2 linked regions of the Tunturibacter psychrotolerans genome follow. The protein of the gene in region 1 binds, or shares a complex with, the protein of each later gene. Links are inferred from orthologs where the notes say so. Each region holds a gene or a part of one and is shown in the gene's direction. Other genes may lie near its edges. The genes, in order: RBB77_RS00035 and uvrB.

What was found.
Region 2: the proteins of RBB77_RS00035 (region 1) and uvrB are in contact, whole or in part, in a crystal structure (PDB 7EGT), measured with the Thermus thermophilus proteins. The link is inferred for Tunturibacter psychrotolerans from one-to-one orthologs. Residues at the interface, in WP_096412145.1 of Thermus thermophilus: His654, Arg656, Phe657, Gln666, Asp668, Glu669, Lys680, Arg681, Leu682, Ser683, Lys685, Tyr686, Ala687; in WP_096411307.1 of Thermus thermophilus: Glu23, Leu25, Arg26, Asp27, Gly28, Glu29, Arg30, Phe31, Arg55, Glu326, Asp327, Phe328, Glu379, Ser382, Gln383, His398, Gly400, Arg401.

The regions. Positions count from the first base shown.
Region 1 is NZ_CP132942.1:1,361-11,776, forward strand. Bases 2,494-5,798 are described here. They hold RBB77_RS00035 (ATP-dependent helicase), read left to right. Parts: upstream 2,494-2,802; coding sequence 2,803-5,598; downstream 5,599-5,798. Other genes in these bases: RBB77_RS00030 (hypothetical protein), read right to left, coding at 2,494-2,503; RBB77_RS00040 (hypothetical protein), read left to right, coding at 5,639-5,794. Also shown: RBB77_RS00010 (ATP-binding cassette domain-containing protein), read left to right, coding at 1-10; RBB77_RS00015 (sulfite exporter TauE/SafE family protein), read left to right, coding at 74-853; RBB77_RS00020 (DUF971 domain-containing protein), read left to right, coding at 897-1,352; RBB77_RS00025 (TIGR00730 family Rossman fold protein), read right to left, coding at 1,474-2,049; more of RBB77_RS00030, read right to left, coding at 2,159-2,493; RBB77_RS00045 (amino acid permease), read left to right, coding at 5,998-7,479; add (adenosine deaminase), read left to right, coding at 7,524-8,564; RBB77_RS00055 (hypothetical protein), read right to left, coding at 8,914-9,957; RBB77_RS00060 (PAS domain S-box protein), read right to left, coding at 10,125-10,416. UniProt on the Escherichia coli protein: A helicase with DNA-dependent ATPase activity. Unwinds DNA duplexes with 3'-5' polarity. Translocates on single-stranded DNA with 3'-5' polarity. Initiates unwinding more efficiently from a nicked substrate than double-stranded DNA.
Region 2 is NZ_CP132942.1:3,191,437-3,201,520, reverse strand. Bases 4,282-7,254 are described here. They hold uvrB (excinuclease ABC subunit UvrB), read left to right. Parts: upstream 4,282-4,760; coding sequence 4,761-6,749; downstream 6,750-7,254. Other genes in these bases: RBB77_RS13225 (hypothetical protein), read left to right, coding at 7,108-7,254; RBB77_RS13235 (histidine phosphatase family protein), read right to left, coding at 4,282-4,647. In the rest of the region: RBB77_RS13260 (efflux RND transporter periplasmic adaptor subunit), read left to right, coding at 1-281; RBB77_RS13255 (DUF4097 family beta strand repeat-containing protein), read left to right, coding at 399-1,259; RBB77_RS13250 (carbonic anhydrase), read right to left, coding at 1,330-2,004; RBB77_RS13245 (HAD family hydrolase), read left to right, coding at 2,060-2,776; RBB77_RS13240 (FAD-dependent oxidoreductase), read left to right, coding at 2,792-4,030; more of RBB77_RS13235, read right to left, coding at 4,033-4,281; more of RBB77_RS13225, read left to right, coding at 7,255-7,674; RBB77_RS13220 (DNA-3-methyladenine glycosylase), read left to right, coding at 7,734-8,348; RBB77_RS13215 (DUF3300 domain-containing protein), read left to right, coding at 8,421-9,395; RBB77_RS13210 (dienelactone hydrolase family protein), read left to right, coding at 9,549-10,084. UniProt on the Escherichia coli protein: The UvrABC repair system catalyzes the recognition and processing of DNA lesions. A damage recognition complex composed of 2 UvrA and 2 UvrB subunits scans DNA for abnormalities.

The DNA.
Region 1 (10,416 bases):
AGCAGTGTGAAACCTAAGAGATGTGAGAGTACAAGTCAGACGGTCGACCTGGACTCGATACAATTGAAGATGGATGATCTCGAGTCTTGGTTCACATTGGCATTACGTTTGGCTCGTCACGGCGTCTTTTATCGCTGGTGTGATGAACGCGATGGCGGGAGGCGGATCCTTTGTGTCCTTTCCGGCGATGCTGTCAATCGGAGTGGCCCCTATTCAGGCAAATGCGACAAATACCGTCGCGCTATGGCCCGGACAACTAACGTCGGTCGCTGCATTACGCGAAGATCTAAGGCGGGATCTTTTGCCGGTTGTATGTGCGGCTTCGGTTCTCGGCGGGGTAAGCGGCGCTGTCGTACTGCTCCATACTAGGCAAATAACGTTTCTGCATATGGTGCCTTGGCTTCTGCTGGTCGCTTCCCTGTTGTTTGGAATCAGCGGTCCGGTGTCGCAATGGCTACGGAAACGATCAAGTGAGCCTCATATCAAGAGAGTCCCTGCTCTGGCCCCGTTGTTTTTTGTTCTACTGCCAGTGTGCTTTTATATCGGCTACTTTGGTGCTGGAGCTGGATTTTTGATTATGAGCGCGCTGGCTTTATTTGGAGTAGAGGAGATGAACGCACTGAACTCGCTCAAAGTGCTCGCCGCCTGTTTGTCTAACTTCTGCGCCGTAGTCACGTTTTTATTCAGCGGCGCAGTAATCTGGCATTACTGCCTAATCTCAATGATATTCGCCGGCGTTGGCGGATATGTTGGAGCACAATATGCCCGGCGGATGAATTCAAACGTGCTACGCACCATCGTTGTGATTACCGGATGCGTGATGGCTGCTTATTTCTTCTGGAGAAATGGCTGATGAACGTTATAAGGGTGAAGGTGTCTGGAGATGTAGTGACGATATGGGAACCGCAGAGGGAGAACGCGCTATGAGTCATGAGGGAATTCGTATTGTCACCGCGGAGCAGGCGCGCCGCGAAGACGCGGAGCACGAAGAGATGCCGACAAGCTCTGTAACTCCGAAGAAGGTACGGGTAAAGAAGACCGAGGGAACTGGCGTCGAGATCGAGTGGCATGACGGGCACAAAAGCGTGTGGAACTTCGTGTGGTTGCGAAATGCGTGTCCTTGCGCTACATGCCACGAGGATCGAGAGAAAGCGGGCAGGCTACCGGGAGAAGCGAGGGCACAAGACCAGACTTTGCTGAAGATGTATCAGGCCCCAGTGAAACCGTTGGAGGTGACGCCGGTAGGCAAGTACGCGCTACGGTTCAAGTGGAACGATGGACACGAAAGTGGAATCTACTCCTGGGAGTATCTCCGGCGGGTGTGTCGTTGCGACATCTGCGTGACGAAGTAAGAATTGGCAGACGGTGCATGAGATGTCCAACGCAGATAGAGCAGTTGCAGACCTAAGTAACAGTGCGCCCCATACAACCAAATCGGATTGCATTACGAGGTTTGGCTGGCGTCATACTCTATCAATTGTGCGATCCTGCCGCAGAAGCTCGTCGGTCGTCCAAGTTCAACATTGCAAGCGCCTCATCAACTGTATCTGCGACGAGAAGGAGCTCGCGGTTCTTCGGCTTGAGCATTCCTTCTTCTACGCAGTGGTCAAGGAAAGCGAGAAGCTTGTCGTAGAAACCATGCGTATTCAGCAAGAGAATGGGCTTCGCGTGTAGCTTGAGGGTGTGCCAAGCGAGGACTTCGAAGAGTTCCTCGAATGTGCCGAAGCCTCCCGGCAATGCGATGAACGCGTCGGCTTTTTCTCCGATAAGTGCCTTGCGCGTGTGCATGGTGCTCGTGACGTGAAGTTCGGTGATGCCGTGATGTGCCACTTCGAGATCTACCAGAACCTCAGGAATGACGCCTATCACTCTGCCGTCAGCTATTAAGGCCGCCTGGGCGACGGCCTGCATTAGACCAACATTGGCGCCTCCATAAATCACGCCGATATTGCGGATGGCGAGAGCGTGACCCAGATTCTCGGCGGCGGTTCGATAGTCAGAATGAAGCCCATTGGAGGACGCACAGAAGACTGCGACGTTGCGAATCATACAATGAGGATATCAAGCGTGTGGCAATCTGAATCCCCATTGGAGCCGTTGGCCGACCGGAGCTTGATGTGAGCGCGGCCGGCCCTCGGGGTCAATATCGTAGGCCATCTTAGCGGATTGCGATCGTGGCGCCGCTGTGATCCTTAATCACTTCTTCAATGAGGGATCCTACCGCGTGGTTTGGCGTTGCACTATTGGCGACAATGCGTGTTCCAACTGGGACCTCGAGGTTTACCAGTTTGCCGGGCTCCAGCGTCATAGGCTTATCACCGACTAGGATCTGCAAAGAAGTAGCGGTGTCATTGCGAAGGTTAAGTTTAACAGTACTGGTCTTCGTCTTCCCAAACATCGCATGAACAGGAGATGAGATGCTTGCAGGAGCAGCGTATATAGCCGGTACTGCGAGGAGAGAGGTAGCGACGACTGCGACGGTCAAAAGGTTGTGACGTTTCATACTACGCTCCGTTACTTCAAGGATTCGACTGAAGTTCTCTGCCATGGATCAGGGAGCCCGTCGTGAATTGAGTTACGCAAGCTGGACGAATCTAGTTCCCCAAAAAATCGATTTGACCTTCGAATTAACGTTTCAGTCTTATATCAGTTCGCTTCCTGTCCATGATTGGACATGCTGTTCGTAAGTGAACAATAAAAGCGCGGGGGTTGGATCGCTTTCTTGCGCGCACAGAGAGACTGATCCGGAAGAGCTTAAAATAGATATTGGAGTGTGTGCAGTTGAGTCGACTTTTAGAAAATATGAATCCTCAGCAGCAAGAGGGAATCCGGTCAGTGGATGGACCTGTGCTTTTGCTGGCAGGAGCGGGATCTGGTAAGACGCGTGTTATTACGCATCGCATCGCTTACCTCATTCAGGAACGTGGCGTGCCGGCTGATGCGATTCTGGCTGTGACCTTCACGAATAAGGCTGCCAAAGAGATGGCAGAACGGGTGGATAAGATTCTGGGCCACAGTAGTCTTACGAAACCGGTGCTAGCCACGTTTCACAGCTTCTGTGTTCGAGTGTTGCGACGAGACATAGAAGCGCTCCGTACGGGAGGCGTTGGTCTGACCAAAACCTTCGCGATCTACGATGAGACGGATCAGCAGGCCGTGGTGAAACAGGCGCTAAAGCGTCTCGCAATTGATGACAAATCTCTGAAGCCGAGAGTGGCGCTTGGACGAATCTCTTGGGCGAAGAACCACATGATTGACCCGCAAGAGTATTTTCTTGCGAGCACCAACCCTATGGAAGAGAAGATCGCCCATATCTTCGAGATCTATAGGAAGGAGCTTTTTAAAGCGAATGCCTTGGACTTCGACGATCTACTTCTGGAGACTGTTCGCCTGCTGAAGTCATCCGGAGAGACCAGAGAAAGATACAACCGACGCTACAAATATCTTTTGATCGACGAGTATCAAGATACGAACCGGCCTCAATATGAGCTGATGAAGCTGTTGGCCGGTCCTGACGCAAACGTCTGCGTTGTAGGCGACGAGGATCAGTCGATCTACAGCTGGCGCGGCGCAGACATCAAAAACATACTGGAGTTTGAGAAGGACTTTCCCGACACAAAGACAATCCGGCTCGAGCAGAACTATCGTTCAACACAGATCATCCTGGAAGGCGCGGGCGCAGTCGTAGCGCAGAATACGCAGCGCAAAGGTAAAAATCTGTTCACCACCCGAGAGGGAGGCAGCCTGATCGGCTACTACGAAGCTCCTGATGGCGAAAATGAAGCGCTGTTTATTGCTGATCGAATCCAGCGCTATCTAAGGGAAGCTGGTGGACAGGCGGATCTGCCGAGATGTGCAGTGCTGTACCGAACGAACTCTCAGTCGCGCCTCGTTGAAGAGGCGTTGCGTCGCTATCAAATTCAGTACCACATGGTGGGCGGATTCAGTTTTTATGATCGCGCTGAGGTGAAAGACATTCTGAGCTACCTGAAACTGGTGCAGAATGTGCACGACTCAGTGGCACTGGGAAGAGTGGTGAACTCTCCGCCGCGCGGAATCGGCAAAACGACGATGGAGACGTTGGAGCGAATGGCCCTGTCGAGCAGTATGAGCACTTGGAATGCGATGGGGCGCGCCTTGGAAGACAAGCTATTACCTCCGCGAGCATTGCAGGCGTTGGGTAGTTTCAGACGGCTGATTGAGGATGCAAGGGCAATGTTGGGAACCGGGTTTGCAGAGAAGCTTGCTGGCGATCTCGCTCCGTACGACAGCACCTCCCTGCTCTCCGAAACAGAGGGAGATGCCGAAGCAGATGTTTCTTTTGGTTTTGGGGAGGCTAACTCAGAACCAGAACCCGAGGACGCGACTTCAAATGCTTCTTTCGATACAAGCTTCAACTTTGGGTTCGACTTTGGCCCGAGCGAAGAGATCTCGACGATCGCAGCGGAAAACTCTTCCGACTCGGATGCTGCCCATGGAATCGATTCAGCTAATTTCAATCCGTTTGCTCCAGTGGTCCTCAAAAGATCCGCAGATATAACGAATGAGAGGGCTGCGGAGATCAAAATGGAAGACGAGAAGCCAGCGTTTCGCAGACCGGGGGATGCAGCCACGCTGCCGGAACTCATCAAATTCCTGAACGATCGAAGTGGATACATTCGAGCGCTCGAAGAAGAGGCTACCCCCGAGTCCTTCTCGCGAATCGAGAACTTGAAGGAACTTGCAAACGCGGCGCAGGATGCACAGGAGCGCGGCGAAACACTGCATGAGTTTTTGGACCACGCAGCGCTGGTCAGCGATGCAGACAGTTACAGCGAAGAGGCCAAGGTAACGCTCATGACTTTACACGCAGCTAAGGGTCTAGAGTTTCCACTCGTTTTTTTATCTGGTATGGAAGAGGGGCTATTTCCACACTCTCGAACGCTGAGTGATCCTACTGGACTCGAAGAAGAACGCCGCCTCTGCTATGTCGGAATGACAAGGGCGATGGATACGCTGATCATGACACGCGCAAGATATCGACGACGATACGGAAGCGATATGCCGGAATCGAGCATTGCTTCGCGGTTTTTGGAAGAGGTCCCAAGCCGACTTGTGGAGGATTTAGGAAGTCCACCTGCACGGCCACAGTTTTCGGGATCCGATTATGGTTCAGCTTACGGCGGGGCATACGCGACTCCCTATCCCAAGGCGAACAGGTTCGGCCGTCCTAGCGGCGAAGAGAACGCGCGGCATTACAGTTATGAAGATGAGGACCAAAGCGGTGACCGAGTCCAGACGCGGCCGTCTGGGCTTCCTGGAGTGAACAATCGCGCTGGATATGGTTCCAAGACCGCGGCACCAGGACAGTCGATGGACAACATTGCCAGCTTCTTCGCTGCACGGGGACAGAAGGTCTCGCGTCCGAAGTTGGAGGTCCAAGAGCAGACCGGGAAGACTGGATTGAGGCAGGGTTCGCGAGTCAGGCATCCCAAATATGGTGAAGGAACTGTGTTTCGTCGCGAAGGCGATGGGGATGACGCGAAGATTACAGTACAATTTCAACAGCACGGCGTAAAGAAGCTTGTGGAGAAGTTTGCCCAGCTGGAGCGCCTCTAGAGTTTGAAAATCGCATTTTAAGAAAGATTGGCGAAGATACATGGCAAATACGAAGAGCATCACCGACACACAGGAGCGCAAGAAGGTAAAGCGCGCAGCACGCAAAGCCGCACCGGCGAAAGGTCCGCGCACCGGCGCCCGGGGCGAGAACAAGCAGAAGGTCAAGAAGGCAGCTCGTGGTCAGAGCAAGCGGTAGCTGATTTCTTGTCGGAGTCGCTGGGCTGCTGTTCCCGCGTCGGCTCCGCCCGGAAGATCAATACTTCTGAAATCGCATTGTGTAGTCGGAAACGCCCCGCACCAACTCATTCGTAAGCAGGAGCGAGCGCGCTGGCCAGGCAAATCTTCGCAACCAAGTCGATCGACAAACTGATCTCTGAATCGGAGAGGCCGGAGCACGCGTTGAAGAAGACGCTTGGTCCGGTCTCATTAACTGCACTGGGTATCGGTGCGGTGATTGGGTCAGGCATTTTTACAGTAGTAGGGACCGCGATTGCGGGTGAGAAGTTCGACACCACGTCGATTCTACGAGCCCCGGTGTTGGACTATCTGATTCACCACTCAGCGCTGGCGGGACGCCCTGGCGCGGGACCTGCGCTCGCGATCTCGCTGGTGCTGGTTGCGATCGTCTGCGGTCTAACTGGACTCTGCTACGCGGAGTTGGCGTCGATGATCCCGATCGCGGGATCAGCTTACACGTATACCTATGCGACCTTGGGAGAGCTTGTTGCCTGGATCATCGGGTGGGATCTGATCCTGGAATATGCGGGCAGTAACATGGCGGTGTCCGTCGGATTTGCCGCGCATATGGTGGATCTGCTGGACTGGTTTGGATTCCATCCGGCGCTGCGCTGGATATCGCCTGCCTTTCTGCCAGGTGGTCTGCAGGACCTACAGGGACACGATTTGTATCCGCCTGGTTGGCACTTCGGCTTCGACTGGCCAGCGTTTCTGGTTGTCATGCTTCTTACTGTGGTATTGGTGCGCGGAATTCGCGAGTCCGCCAGGACCAATAACATCATGGTGCTGCTGAAACTCGCCGCGATTTTGCTGTTCATCTTCGCTGGCGCGCACTTCATCAAGCCGACGCTCTATCATCCTTACTCGCCGAACGGCTGGTCGGGCGTTCTGACAGGTGGTTCGATCATCTTCTTCACCTACATCGGGTTCGATTCGGTATCGACCGCGGCGGAGGAGTGCAGGTGTCCCCAGAAGGATGTCCCGATCGGGATCATCGCGACGCTGGTCATCTGCACGATCCTGTATATAGGTGTGGCGACGATTCTGACCGGGCTGGTGCCTTGGCAGAGCATGGTGGATGATGCTGCTCCGGTGGTGAATGCGCTGAAGAAGCTGTCGCTCGAGCCGGGAGGACATAGTCTGCATTGGGTGAGGCTGGCTGTGCTGCTCGGCGCGATGATGGGGATGATCTCGTCGATCCTGGTGTTTCAGCTGGGGCAGTCGAGAGTATGGTTCGCCATGTCGCGTGACCGGCTGCTGCCTGCGGTCTTCGGGAAGGTGCATTCGCGGTTCCGGACTCCAGCGGTTGCGACTTGGGTGGCTGGAATCGTGGTCGGAGTTCCTGCAGGGTTGCTCGACATCGGGACGCTGACGGATCTGTCGAACATCGGGACGTTGTTCGCGTTTGCTCTGGTCTCGATTGGGGTGATCATTCTGCGGTATCGTGAACCGGAGAGAAAACGGCGCTTTCGGGTTCCGTTTGGGCCTGTGATTCCGGTGCTTTCGGTGGCGTTCTGTGTGCTGCTGATGATGGGATTGCCGATCATCACGTGGATGCGGTTCTTCGTGTGGCTTGGAATTGGGTTGCTGATCTACTTCTTCTACAGCCGAAAGCGTAGTGAGTTTTACATACCCAAAGTTTAGGTGGGTCTGCGCAACGAGGTTTGTAACAAGTCTAGGATAGACAGATGGCGCGCAAACAGACGAAACAAGACGCTGAGATTGACGTCGTTGAGTGGCTGCGAAAGCTGCCGAAGGTCGAGCTGCATTTGCATCTCGAGGGAACCATTCAGCTGGATACTTTGCTCGAGTTGAGCAAGCGGCATGATGCGGAGCCGTTGACGGTTGAAGAAGCCAAGAAGCTCTATATTTATGAGAATTTTCTTGGTTTCATGGACTCGTTCAAGGCTGTTTCGGCTCGTTTGAAGGGGCCGGACGACTATGAGCTGATTACTTACAACATGATTCGGGATCTGGCGGCGCAGGGCGTGGTGCATGCCGAGGTGTATATCTCGTTCGGGATTATCTACTACTGGAAGAACCAGGAGGTGGAACCGTACGCTGAGGCGATGGAGCGCGGCCGGGTGCGGGGCGAGAAGGATTTTGGGACGACCGTCTACTGGCTTATCGATGCGGTGCGGCACTTCGGGGCGGAGGAAGCCGTGAAGGTGTTTCGGAAGGCCGCCGAGTTGCGGAAGCTGTATCCGAGCATTGTTGGGATCGGTATTGGTGGGGATGAGGCGCGGGGGAGTGCGGATATCTTCAAGGAGTCGTATGCGGAGGCCAAGGCGGCCGGGTTGCGGCTGACGGCTCACGCAGGCGAGACGATCGGGCCGGAGAGTATCTGGGCGGCGATCAACATCGGAGCGGAGCGGGTTGGGCATGCTCTTTCTGCTCAGCATGACGCGGAGTTGCTGGAGGTGCTGGCGGAGAGACAGATTCCGCTGGAGCTGAACGTGACCAGCAACATTCGGACTGGCTGTTGCAAGAGCTTCGACGAACATCCCGTGAAGGATTACTTCGAGTCAGGGCTGATGGTGACGATCAACTCGGACGATCCTCCGATGTTCGGGAGCAACCTGCTCGAGGAGTACGTGTTGGTGCAGAGTCGATTCGAGTTTTCACTGGAGCAGATGCGGGAGCTGGCGGCGAACGCCGTGGAGGCTAGCTTTCTGCCGCCTGAGCGCAAGCTGGATCTGTTGCGGCGTGTAGAGCAATACGGGCACTGATCCAAGGAGTACCCGCCCCCCCTATATGAATTGACTAAATTATTCATATGAAATGACTTAACTGGCACAGTGCCGTGCAAAAACGTCATTCCAAAGGGGTTACGGCCAAATTCGTCCAAGCAAAGGGGTTACGGGTCGTTGTTCCTTTCAAAGTAAAAAAACCTCGGCTTAGGCCGAGGCTCTTTGTCACTGTACTTACTATTATAGCGGTTGGAGCATAACTGATACGCCACGCGAATCTGCTGGATTGGCGCGGGTTTTGTGGACTAAGGGGCTTGACAAGATTTTTGGCCGAAGTTCAGGGACGCTTTGCGATTTGCGGCGCAAAGGATGAAGACAACTTCTGCATTTACGCTATCCAGCCGGTGATGCCGAGCGTTGGGTTCAGGGTGGGTGCGAGCGCAACCTTCGCTACCGGGTTAGGGGTCGCGATCGTCAGGGTGGAGGTCAGCTCGCCGGTCTGAAGAACGAGGAAACTCGCGGTGACAAGATAACCCTGCTCGGCGGTCACGTTGGCAACCGCCAAGAACGGTGCGACCGCCGGGTTGTTCAAAAATTTGAGCGCCACGGTCGTGTTCGAAACACCCTCCTCAGGCACGAAAAAGCTTACCGATGCCTTTGGGCCCTCGGGAAAGGCCCGGATCGTCACTGAGGACAGATCGGCAGTCGCCAAGTAGTGTCCGCCTTGAGGTATCTCCGCGACGGCAACGGAGGACAATAGGTTTCCACCCTCTTTCTGCTGCACTGGCGGGGTCGGAACTCCTTTGGCGATGCTGAATAAATAAGCATAAACAGGCTGCGTGCCGTTCCAGCCCGTTGGCGGGGCGGTGATCAGCGCATTCAGTCCGTCGAAATCCCCAACGACCTGGCCGTCGAGACCGATTGTGCTGCTTGAGCTTGGGTATCCGACACCGCTCGGGTGCGAGGCATCGGCGTAGTCCATCACGAGACAGCCGAAGGTCGCGCAGGCAAGAGCGTTGTTTCCCCGGATCACGACTCCCGAAATGCTGTCGGTGCCCGTCACGCCGGTGTGGCCGAAGACCGAAACGATTTGAGGCTGCTGTGGATTGGCGATGCTGATGAGTACGAGCTGCGCCTCGCCTCCGGTCCGGCCAGCGGCGAGCACATGCACGTCGTCAATCGAGATTGCGGTCACGCTGGCAAGGCTGGTACTAACCGATCCGCGCTTCACGGGAGTCTCCGGGTCCGAGATGTCGAACAGCGTCACTGTCCCGCTGCCCCAATCTCCAACGGCGGCCAGTTTCCCGTAACAATCCACCACATTGCCCGCTGCCGATGCGCGCACCATCGTCGTTTTAGGAGGCGATTTTTCGAAGTCGATGACAGCGAAATCCTGGCTTCTGGTGCTGGCGGCGATGACGATAAGTGGCATATTCCGTCCCTTCCAGCGATGTGATCAAGGGGCTCGTCAGGCGCGATGCCCGATTCAGATCACATGCTGCCGTTGGGCGCGTGATGGTAAAAGAAAGGGCGTTGATGCGGCCTGAATCACCCCAGTCCGGGTAGTGTACGCCTAGTTGTTGGGAAACGATTGTGAGCTCAAGGCACCGGCATCGTGAAGCAGAACGTTGTTCCGGTCCGATCGTCGCTCTGTGGCCAAAGACGACCGTTATGTAGTTCGATGATGGAACGGCAAATGGGTAGACCCAGGCCCATCCCATGTTCTTTGGTTGTATAAAACGCGTCGAAGATTTTGTCGTGATCGAAAAGGCCAACACCGTTGTCTTGCACTTCAACCCTAATTGCCCCTTCACCATGAACCCTTGTTCGCACAGCCAATACACGCGGACCATCGATCAGGGAGTCCATCGCGTCAAATCCGTTAATGCAC
Region 2 (10,084 bases), 3.2 Mb from region 1 along the record:
CCTTCGAAGTCCGCGTCTCCATCGACAACCCGGGCGGCGAACTCAAAGCCAACATGACCGCGAACGCCGAGATCCTCCTCGAAGAGCACAAAAATGTCCTCACAGTTCCCGAACAGGCCGTCCTCTACGACAAGGACCGAAACGCCTCCGTCGAAGTCCCCGACCCCAAGCAGAAAACCGGCCGTCGAAAGATCGATATCAAGGCAGGCATCTCTAACGGCACAAAAACCGAGATTCTCGCTGGCCTCAATCCCGGGGACACCGTCATTCTTCAGCAATAGCAGGCAGGGCCAGTGACACCACCTAAAGTTCGCCGTTTGAGCGAACATAGATCGCAAGTAATATCTGTTGAGCTAACATCTAAACCGCAGTCACCAGAGTCGACATAAGGAACCATCATGACGATCAAATTACTCACCTCCACCGTCGCGATTCTCTCCCTGGCCGCAGCCTCCGCCTTTGCAGCAGACAGCAACTTCGAACGCACCCTTAGCGCCGGCGGCTCTCCCAACGTCTCGATCTCCACCGGCTCCGGCTACATCCGCCTCCATCCCGGCTCCGGAGATCAAATCCACATCATCGGTCACGTCCACTCCAGCCACGGTTGGATGAGCGGCGGCGGCGATGCCGATAGCCGCGTTCAACAGATCGTCAGCAATCCACCCATCGTCCAAAGCGGTAATGACGTCACCATCGGCGAGCGTCACAACAACGAACTCTTCCGCAACATCAGCATCGACTACGAGATCACCCTTCCCCGCGGCTCTGCCATCAACTCCACCACAGGCTCGGGCGACGTCGAAATTCAGGATGTCGGAGCCTCCGTCAAAGCTCAAAGCGGCTCCGGCAGCGTCCGCGTTCACGGAGTCCAGGGCATGACCAATCTCGGCACCGGCTCTGGAGACATCGAACTTGAGCAAAATGGTCCCGGTGACGTCAAAGCCGAAACCGGCAGTGGCAGTATCCGCCTCCACGGCATCGCCGGAGGCCTCAAGGCCAGCACCGGCTCCGGCGACATAGAAGCCGAAGGCCAACCCACCACCGACTGGAAAGTCTCAACCGGCAGCGGCAGCGTTCGCCTCTCCGTCGGCAACGCTCACTTCAACCTCGACGCCGACACTGGCTCCGGCAACATCAGCGTCGCCCAGCCCATGACCATGCAGGGCAGCCTCAATCGCCACCACGTCAGCGCCGTCGTAGGCGGCGGAGGCCCTACCATCCGCGTAGGCACCGGCTCCGGCGACATTCAAATTAAATAACTCTCCCCGGAATGAAAGAGCGGTGGCCGATTCAATCCGCGGCCACCGCTCTTATTTTTCGCCCACCAACCTAAGCAATAAGCGTCACCCTACCCACCCCAAGGTCATACACTCCACCAGCCACCTTCACGCCACTCTCCTTTATCGCCTTCGCGATCACCGTAGAGCTCTCCCGCACCAACCTCGTCTGAAACACCACATTCGCTTTCACAGCCTGAACCACATCTCCATGTGCATCGCGAACGCCCGGCATCAGATGCTGATACAGCACGCTAATCTGCCCCGGCACCTCTTTGCCCTCCACGGCCGCAGCGATCGCCCCGCAGTTCGTGTGTCCCAAGATCAGAACGGCCTTCAGACCCAGCGCAGCCACTCCATACTCAAGGGTCGCCATCACCTCCGGCGTCACAACATTCCCCGCCACGCGCGTCACAAACACATGCCCAATGCTCTGGTCGAACAGTATCTCCACCGGCACACGAGAATCAGCGCAAGCTAGCACTGCAGCAAACGGCTCCTGCTTCAACACCGTCTTCTCCTGCAAAATCTTGAGGTCCTCGGGAAACGAAGTAATCTTCCCAGCGATGTACCTTTCGTTTCCCGCAAGCAACTCCTGGATCGCGGTCTCACCCGTCATCCCCGTCTGCGCCCGCAGCAACCCACTACCGCCTGCCACCAGGCCAGCCGCCGCCGCTCCCGCAACAAACTGCCGCCGCGTCCACTCCCTCTCCATCGCTCGCCGCATAGTCTTCCTTTTTCGCCAGCAAGCTTATACCAACCGTATCGTTTACGCTTAAACCATGTCGCTTGCCTTCCCTCCCCGCCTCATCGTCTTCGATCTCGACGGCACCCTCATCGATTCCCGCGTTGACCTCTGCAACTCCGTCAACGCCACCCTCGCCCACCTCGGCAAGCCCACCCTACCCGAAGCCGTCATCTCCGGCTACATCGGCGACGGAGCCTCCATGCTCGTCCGTCGCGCCATCGGCGACCCCGAGGGCGACTCCACCGACGAGCAATATGTAACCGAAGCACTCACATTCTTCCTCGACTACTACCGCATCCACAAACTCGACTACACCTACGTTTACCCCGGCGTCCTCGAAGCCCTCGAGAACATCCGCGCCGACCATCCGCAAATCCTCATGGCCGTCCTCACCAACAAACCCGTTCACCCCTCCCGCGACATCTGCGCGCACTTCGGCCTCTCCCGCTTTTTCTTCCAGAACTACGGCGGCAACAGCTTCCACGCCAAAAAGCCTGACCCCCACGGCCTTGAAGCCCTTATTAAGGAGGCCTCCACCCTCGCCGATCGCACCATCACCCCTGCCGAAACCATCATGGTCGGCGACACCGACATTGACGTCCTCACCGCCCGCAACTGCGGCGCGCGCAGCATCGGCTGCGCCTTTGGCCTCAAACCCCACTCCCTCGCAGACGCCCCGCCTGACCACCTCGCCCACTCCCCAACCGACTGGCCCTCCCTCATCGCCGCCGATCCCCCCCAAATCTTTTGACGCGCTCCCGGCGGCTTGCTACCCTCATCCACACGGATGACCGCCACCCCCAACCCGCTCGCCACCACCTGTTGCATCATCGGCGGAGGCCCCGCAGGCATCATGCTGGGTTTTCTTCTCGCCCGCGCAGGAGTCCCGGTCACCGTCCTTGAAAAACACAAAGACTTCTTCCGCGACTTCCGCGGCGACACCATCCACCCCTCCACCCTCGATCTCCTTCACGAACTAGGGCTCCTGGAAAAATTCCTCACCATCCCGCACTCCCAGGTTGCGGCGCTCTCCGCTATCATAGGCGGCGAACGCTTCGCCATTGCCGACTTCTCGCACGTCCCCACCTACTGTAAGTTCATCGCCCTCATGCCCCAGTGGGACTTCCTCGACTTCCTCTCCTCCGAAGCCGCGCACTATCCGTCCTTCACCATCCGCATGGGCTGGGAGGCCACCGGCCTCATTAGCGAGAACGGAGTCACCACAGGAGTCCGCGCCAACACTCCCGACGGCCCCGTCGCGATCCCCGCCACCCTAACCATCGGCTGCGATGGTCGTCACGCCATCTCCCGCGATGCAGGCCACCTCCCGCTCAACGACGAAGGCGTCCCCGTAGACGTCCTCTGGCTCAAACTCGCCCGCCAATCATCCGATCCCGAGAACGCCCTCGGCTACATCAACTACGGCCGCCTCATCATCCTCATCAATCGCAACGACTACTTCCAGATCGGCTACATCATCGCCAAAGGCACCTTCCCCCAGATTCAGCAAGCCGGCATCCCCGCCTTCCAGCAGAGCATCGAGCGCATCGTCCCCTTCCTCGCCGGCCGTAGCACCGAAATCGACTCCTGGGACAAGGTCAAGCTTCTCACCATCCAGGTCAACCGCCTCCAGGAGTGGTCCTCCCCAGGCCTGCTCTGCATCGGAGACGCCGCCCACGCCATGTCTCCCGTCGGCGGCATCGGTATCAACATTGCCCTTCAGGACGCAGTAGCCACCGCCAACATCCTCACCGAAGCCCTGCTCTCAGACTCCCTCACCCAACATCATCTCCGCCAGGTGCAGGAATACCGCGAGCCCGCCGTTCGCAAGACCCAACGCGTTCAAGTCTTCGCCCACCGCATTCTCGACCGCGTCCTCCGCGACAACGGCCCCATCAAACCGCCCCTCGCCCTCCGCATCTTAACCCACATCCCCGGCTTCCAAAGCCTACCCGCACGCTTCGTAGGAGTGGGCCTCCAGCCACAGCACATCAAAAACTTCTAGCTCTACTCAAACCCGCGATTCCAGCTAGAAATCACGCGCGTCTCACGCTCCCACCCCATCACACTCACGCTCCCCGTTCCCAACGCCAGCAAACTACCGCCCGTCGCATCCAGTCCAATCCACCGCGCTGCCAATATCCGCAAAATATGAGCATGCGCAAACAGCGCAACCTTTCCTCCCTGCGGAGCAGCCGCCAGCGCACGAGCGATCACCCCATCCGCGCGCTCTCCAACATGCTCCACCGTCTCACCGTCAACAATCTCGTTCTTCCACACCGACCAACCCGGAATCGTCGCCTGAATCTCCTTGGTCGTCTTGCCTTCATAGACTCCGTAGTCCCACTCCTTCAACCCGTTCTCCACCACAGCCTGGTCTCCAAAACCCGCAATGGCACAGGTCTCCCGAGCCCGCTGCATCGGGCTTTCGAACACCGCATCAAACTTCGTGCCCTTCAAATAATCCCGCAGCTCTTCCGCCCGCTTTCGCCCATGATCGGTCAGCGGAATATCCGTCCGGCTCGTATGCGCCCCACTCAAACTCCACTCCGTCTCTCCATGCCGCACCAGCCACAACTCTGTTCCCACACTCATCCCAACCTCCTCCTCGAGTTCAACCATTTAAAAAATGCGGTCATCCTGACCCTGAGCGAAGTCGAAGGATCCCTGTATTTGCTTCTTCGCATCTACGCCACTCTTCGCAACCAACCCTCTCCATAAACTATCCTATAAAGATGGACTTTCAGCTCTCGACCACCTACAAGCCCCAGGGCGACCAGCCCCGCGCCATCGCCGAGCTCATCTCCGGCATTCACGCCGGCGAAAAAGATCAAGTCCTCCTCGGCGTCACCGGCTCCGGCAAAACCTTCACCATGGCTAAGGTCATCGAAGAGCTGCAACGCCCCGCCCTCATCCTCGCTCACAATAAAACCCTCGCCGCCCAGCTCTACCACGAGTTCAAAACCTTCTTCCCCAACAACGCCGTCGAATACTTCGTCTCCTACTACGACTACTACCAACCCGAAGCCTACATCCCCGCCGGCGATCTCTTCATTGAAAAGGAATCAACCATCAATGAAGAGTTGGATAAACTTCGTCTCGCCGCCACCCGCAGCCTCTTCGAGCGCCGCGACGCCATCATCGTCTCCTCTGTCTCCTGCATCTACGGCCTCGGCTCGCCCGAAGCCTACTACGGCATGCTGATGCTCCTCGAAAAAGGCCAGAAGATAAAGCGCGAAGACATCACCCGCCGACTCGTCGAGATCCTCTACGACCGCAACGACGTCGACTTCCGTCGCGGCACCTTCCGCGTCCGCGGCGACATCATCGAGGTCTACCCCACCTACGACGAGAACGCCTACCGTATAGAGCTCTTCGGCGACGAAATCGATTCACTCTCCCAAATCGACCCGCTCTTCGGCACCGTCAAACAAAAATACTCACGCCTCCCCATCTATCCCAAGTCCCACTACGTCGTCCAACCCGAGCGCAAAACCACCGCCATCGCCTCCATCCTCGAAGAGATGGAGTGGTGGGAAAAAGAATTGGAAAATCAAGGCCGCCTCGTCGAATCCCAACGCATCCACCAGCGCACCCGCTTCGACCTCGAGATGATCAAATCCGTAGGCTTCTGCCACGGCATCGAAAACTACTCTCGCCACTTCTCCGCGCGTCTCCCCGGCGAGCCCCCACCCACGCTCCTCGACTACTTCCCGCAGGACTATCTCCTCTTCATCGACGAGTCCCACGTCACCGTCCCTCAACTCCACGGCATGTGGCACGGCGATCGCAGCCGCAAGCAAAACCTAGTCGACTACGGCTTCCGCCTTCCCAGCGCGATGGACAACCGCCCCCTCCGCTTCGAAGAGTTCGAATCCCGCACCGGCCAGATCATCTACGTCTCCGCAACCCCCGGTGCCTACGAGCTGACAAAATCCGCCGGTGTAGTCGTCGAGCAAATCATCCGCCCCACCGGCCTCATCGATCCTCAGGTAGAAATCCGCCCAATCAAAGGCCAGATCGACGACCTCCTCGCCGAGATCCGCGACCGCACGCAAAAAAATCAACGCGTCCTCGTCACCACCCTCACCAAGCGCATGTCCGAAGACCTCGCCAGCTACTACACCGAAGTCGGCGTCCGCTGCCGCTACATGCACTCCGAGATCGAAACCCTCGAACGCATCAAGCTCCTGCGCGACCTCCGCAAAGGCGAGTACGACGTCCTCATCGGCATCAACCTCCTCCGCGAAGGCCTCGACCTCCCCGAAGTCTCACTCGTAGCCATCCTCGACGCCGACAAAGAAGGCTTCCTCCGCTCGCAAGGCTCTCTCATCCAAACCATCGGCCGAGCCGCCCGCCACATCGAAGGCCGCGCCATCCTCTACGCCGACAAGATGACCGACTCCATGCAGCGCGCCATCAACGAGACCGACCGCCGTCGCGAAAAACAAGTCGCCTACAACGAAGAAAACGGCATCACTCCCGCAAGCATCATTCGCCCAATAGAAATGGGCCTGGCCGGCATCCTCAAAGCCGACTACGCCGACCTCACCGACGAAGCCGAAGGCATGCCCGACTTCTCCACGCAACAAGAACTAGACGTCTACATCGGCAAACTAGAATCCGACATGCGCGAAGCCGCCAAAAAATTCGAATTCGAAAAAGCCGCCAAGCTCCGCGACACAGTAAAAGAACTCCGCACCAAAGAATTCCTCTTCAGCTGATGTTAATTGTCGGAGATAATAGTGTTGCTTCGAGGAGACATAATGGCTCAGTTATTTGCACGCGTAGAGCTGCGGGGTAATCCAAGCTTTGAAATCTATCAAAAACTTCACGCTTTGATGCTAAGTATGAGTTGGTACCCCACTATCACTGCACCTCCGTCTCCCCCGATTCTAGGACAACCGGTTTCAACTGCATCGTTGCCACACGCAACGTACCAAGCAATCGTGAATGCTGTTCCGGATTGCGCGGCACTCGCTCGAAGCTTGAAAACGAATATCGAATCTAAAGTTTGGACACAAACGCTTGTCCTCGTAATTGAAGCGAATACCTGGTTTCAGACTATAGGGTGACAGAACGATGGTGGAACCGACGCAAATAGTCATCACGCAGGCAACAAGCCACCTTCAACAATTTTTGGAGGTGACTCAACTTGCGGCAACGATCTTTCTGGCGATAGTCGCCGTATTACAGGCTAAGGCGGCAAACAGCCAAGCAGAAACAGCGCGGGAACAAGCAGAAGCTGCGAAGATACAAGCCCGGACAGCGAAGGCACAATTGGACGTCAGTCTTAGTCCTAAGCTATTACCTCTGACATGGGAAGTTATGCCGGGCGGCGGCTGCCTCACGCTTCTAAATCAGGGCCAAGGGACAGCCTATGCGGTGCAGTGGCACTTTGATCGCGAACATAATGGCGCAGATGGAGAGGATTCAGTTCCGAATGGTGCCAGCACTATCATCCGGCTAATAAACCCTAATCTGGATCGGGAGCTGATTGTTACTTATCACGACAAAAGCGGAGAAGAGTTTACAACTCGTCTGACGCCGACCGACCAAACCTTAAATTATGAATACAGGGAACCCGAAGGGCAGGAACTGATTAAACAACTGAGAGCTGCTCAACGAGGGCGCCGAATCGGTCGCTAACGTTCCGCTTTAGGGCGGGTAGGAATGTAGGATGTAAGCTCAAAAAAGTCGGCACAAAAATGAGCACACCCCCACAAAAACGCCGCACCCCTAAGCTAGTCCCAAGAACCTTCTACTCCCGCTCCCCCGACACCGTAGCCCGAGACCTCCTCGGCAAACTCCTCATCCGCGACCTCCAAGGCAAACGCCTCACCGCCCGCATCACCGAAGTCGAAGCCTACCTCGGCCTCATCGACCCGGCATCCCACGCAGCCCGCGGTCTCACTCCTAGCAACGCAATCCTCTTCGGCCCATCCGGACACATATATGTCTACTTCATCTACGGCATGTACTACTGCCTCAACGTCGCCGCGCATCTTCCCGGCGAAGCCGGAGGAGTCCTCATCCGAGCCCTCGATCCAATCGACGGCCTAGAAACCATGGCCGATCTCCGCGGCCTTCCCCACAACACAAAACCCAAGCTCCTCACCGGAGGCCCCGGCCGTCTCTGTCAGGCTCTCGACATCACCCGCACCAACTCCAACGGCCTCGACGTAACCTCACCCACCTCCGCCATCCAGATCGCCGACGACGGCCACCACCCCACCGAAATCCTAACCACCCCACGCATCGGCATCAGCAAAGCCGCCGACCTCCCTCTCCGCTTCCTCGTAGGCGGAAGCACGGCACCATAAGCAACTTCCTCTCTAAAATGGAGTCTAGGAATAGTGCACAAAGCGCTAAAGGAACGCAGGTATAACGAAGGTATGAAGACCATTCACAAAACGCTGTCAGCCTTGACTCTCGTGACTCTCAGCGGAATCTCCCTAGCCCAGGCCCCCATCGAACGCCAAGCACCCCCACCACCGCCACCCGACCAGCAACAAGCCCAGCCCTACCCGCAAAATCCACCAGCCTACCCACAGCAAGACCAGCCGCAGTACCAACAGCAACCAGGCGCGCCCGATCAGCAACAACAGGCACCCCCGCCGCCCCTGGCCCCTCAGCAGCTCGACCAGCTAGTCCAGCGCATCGCCCTCTACCCAGACCCGCTTCTAGCTCAGGTCCTCACCGCCTCCACCTTCTGGAACGAGATCCCCGACGCCGCCACCTGGGCCCAGCAGCACAGTTTCATGACGGGCGACCCCCTCGCCCAGGCCATCCAGTCCGACAACCTCCCCTGGGACCCTAGCGTCCTCGCCCTCCTACCCTTCCCCAATGTCCTCGACACGATGGCCCGCGACCCCCAATGGACCGGCACACTCGGCAACGCCGTCCTCAGCCAGCGCCCTGACGTCATGGACGCCGTCCAGCGCCAGCGCCGCCTCGCCCACGACTACGGCTACCTCGTCCCCAACGCCTACGACACCGTCACCGACAACGGCGGCTACCTCGAGGTCCAGCCCATCAACCCCGCCTACTTCTACGTCCCCGTCTACAGCCCCGCGGTCGTCTTCTACCGCCCTCGCCCCGGCTTCATCATCACCACAGGAATCCGCTTCGGCCCGGCCGTCACCATCGGCCCTGCCTTCGGCGTCTACGGATGGTACGGTGCAGGCTTCGGATGGGGTTCCCACGCCATCATGATCGACCATCACGCATGGGGCCGCACCTACTACAACCGCAACGTCTACGTTCACCCCTACGCACATCCCTACGTACACCCAGCGTCCCCACGCGTAGAGAGCCACGCCCACAACGAAGAACACGGTGGAGAACACGGCGGCGATCACCACCACTAAACTCCATCTGAAAAACAAACATGTCCGGCAGGCTCCTTCTGTCGGACATGCTCTTTAATCCCGATCAACAATTCCTTGCTACCCTTATCTTCACCAGGCCCGCGTGGGCGATCATAAAAGCCCAAAATCAAACCACAGTCCACCCGAGGAAATATGATCATCGTCAACGACGAGTACGTCACACTCGACACCCCCAACGGCCCCATGCGAACCCACATCGTCCGCCCCGCCGCCCCCGGCCGTTACCCCGGCATCGTCTTCTACTCCGAGATCTTCCAGATCACCGCGCCCATCCGCCGCACCGCCGCCATGCTCGCCGGCCACGGCTACATTGTCGCCATGCCCGAGATCTACCACGAGTTCGAACCCGCCGGCACCGTCTTCGCCTACGACCAGGCCGGTTCCGACCGCGGCAACGCCCTCAAGACCACCAAAGAGCTCTCCAGCTATGACGCCGACGCCCGCGCCGCACTAGATCACCTCAAATCCCGCTCCGACTGCACCGGCCACCTCGGAGCCATGGGCATCTGTATCGGCGGCCACCTCGCCTTCCGCGCCGCAATGAACCCCGACGTCCTCGCCACCGCCTGCTTCTACGCCACCGACATCCACAAAGGCTCTCTCAGCAAAGGCGGAGACAACTCCCTCGAACGCACAAAAGACATCAATGGCGAACTCCTCATGATCTG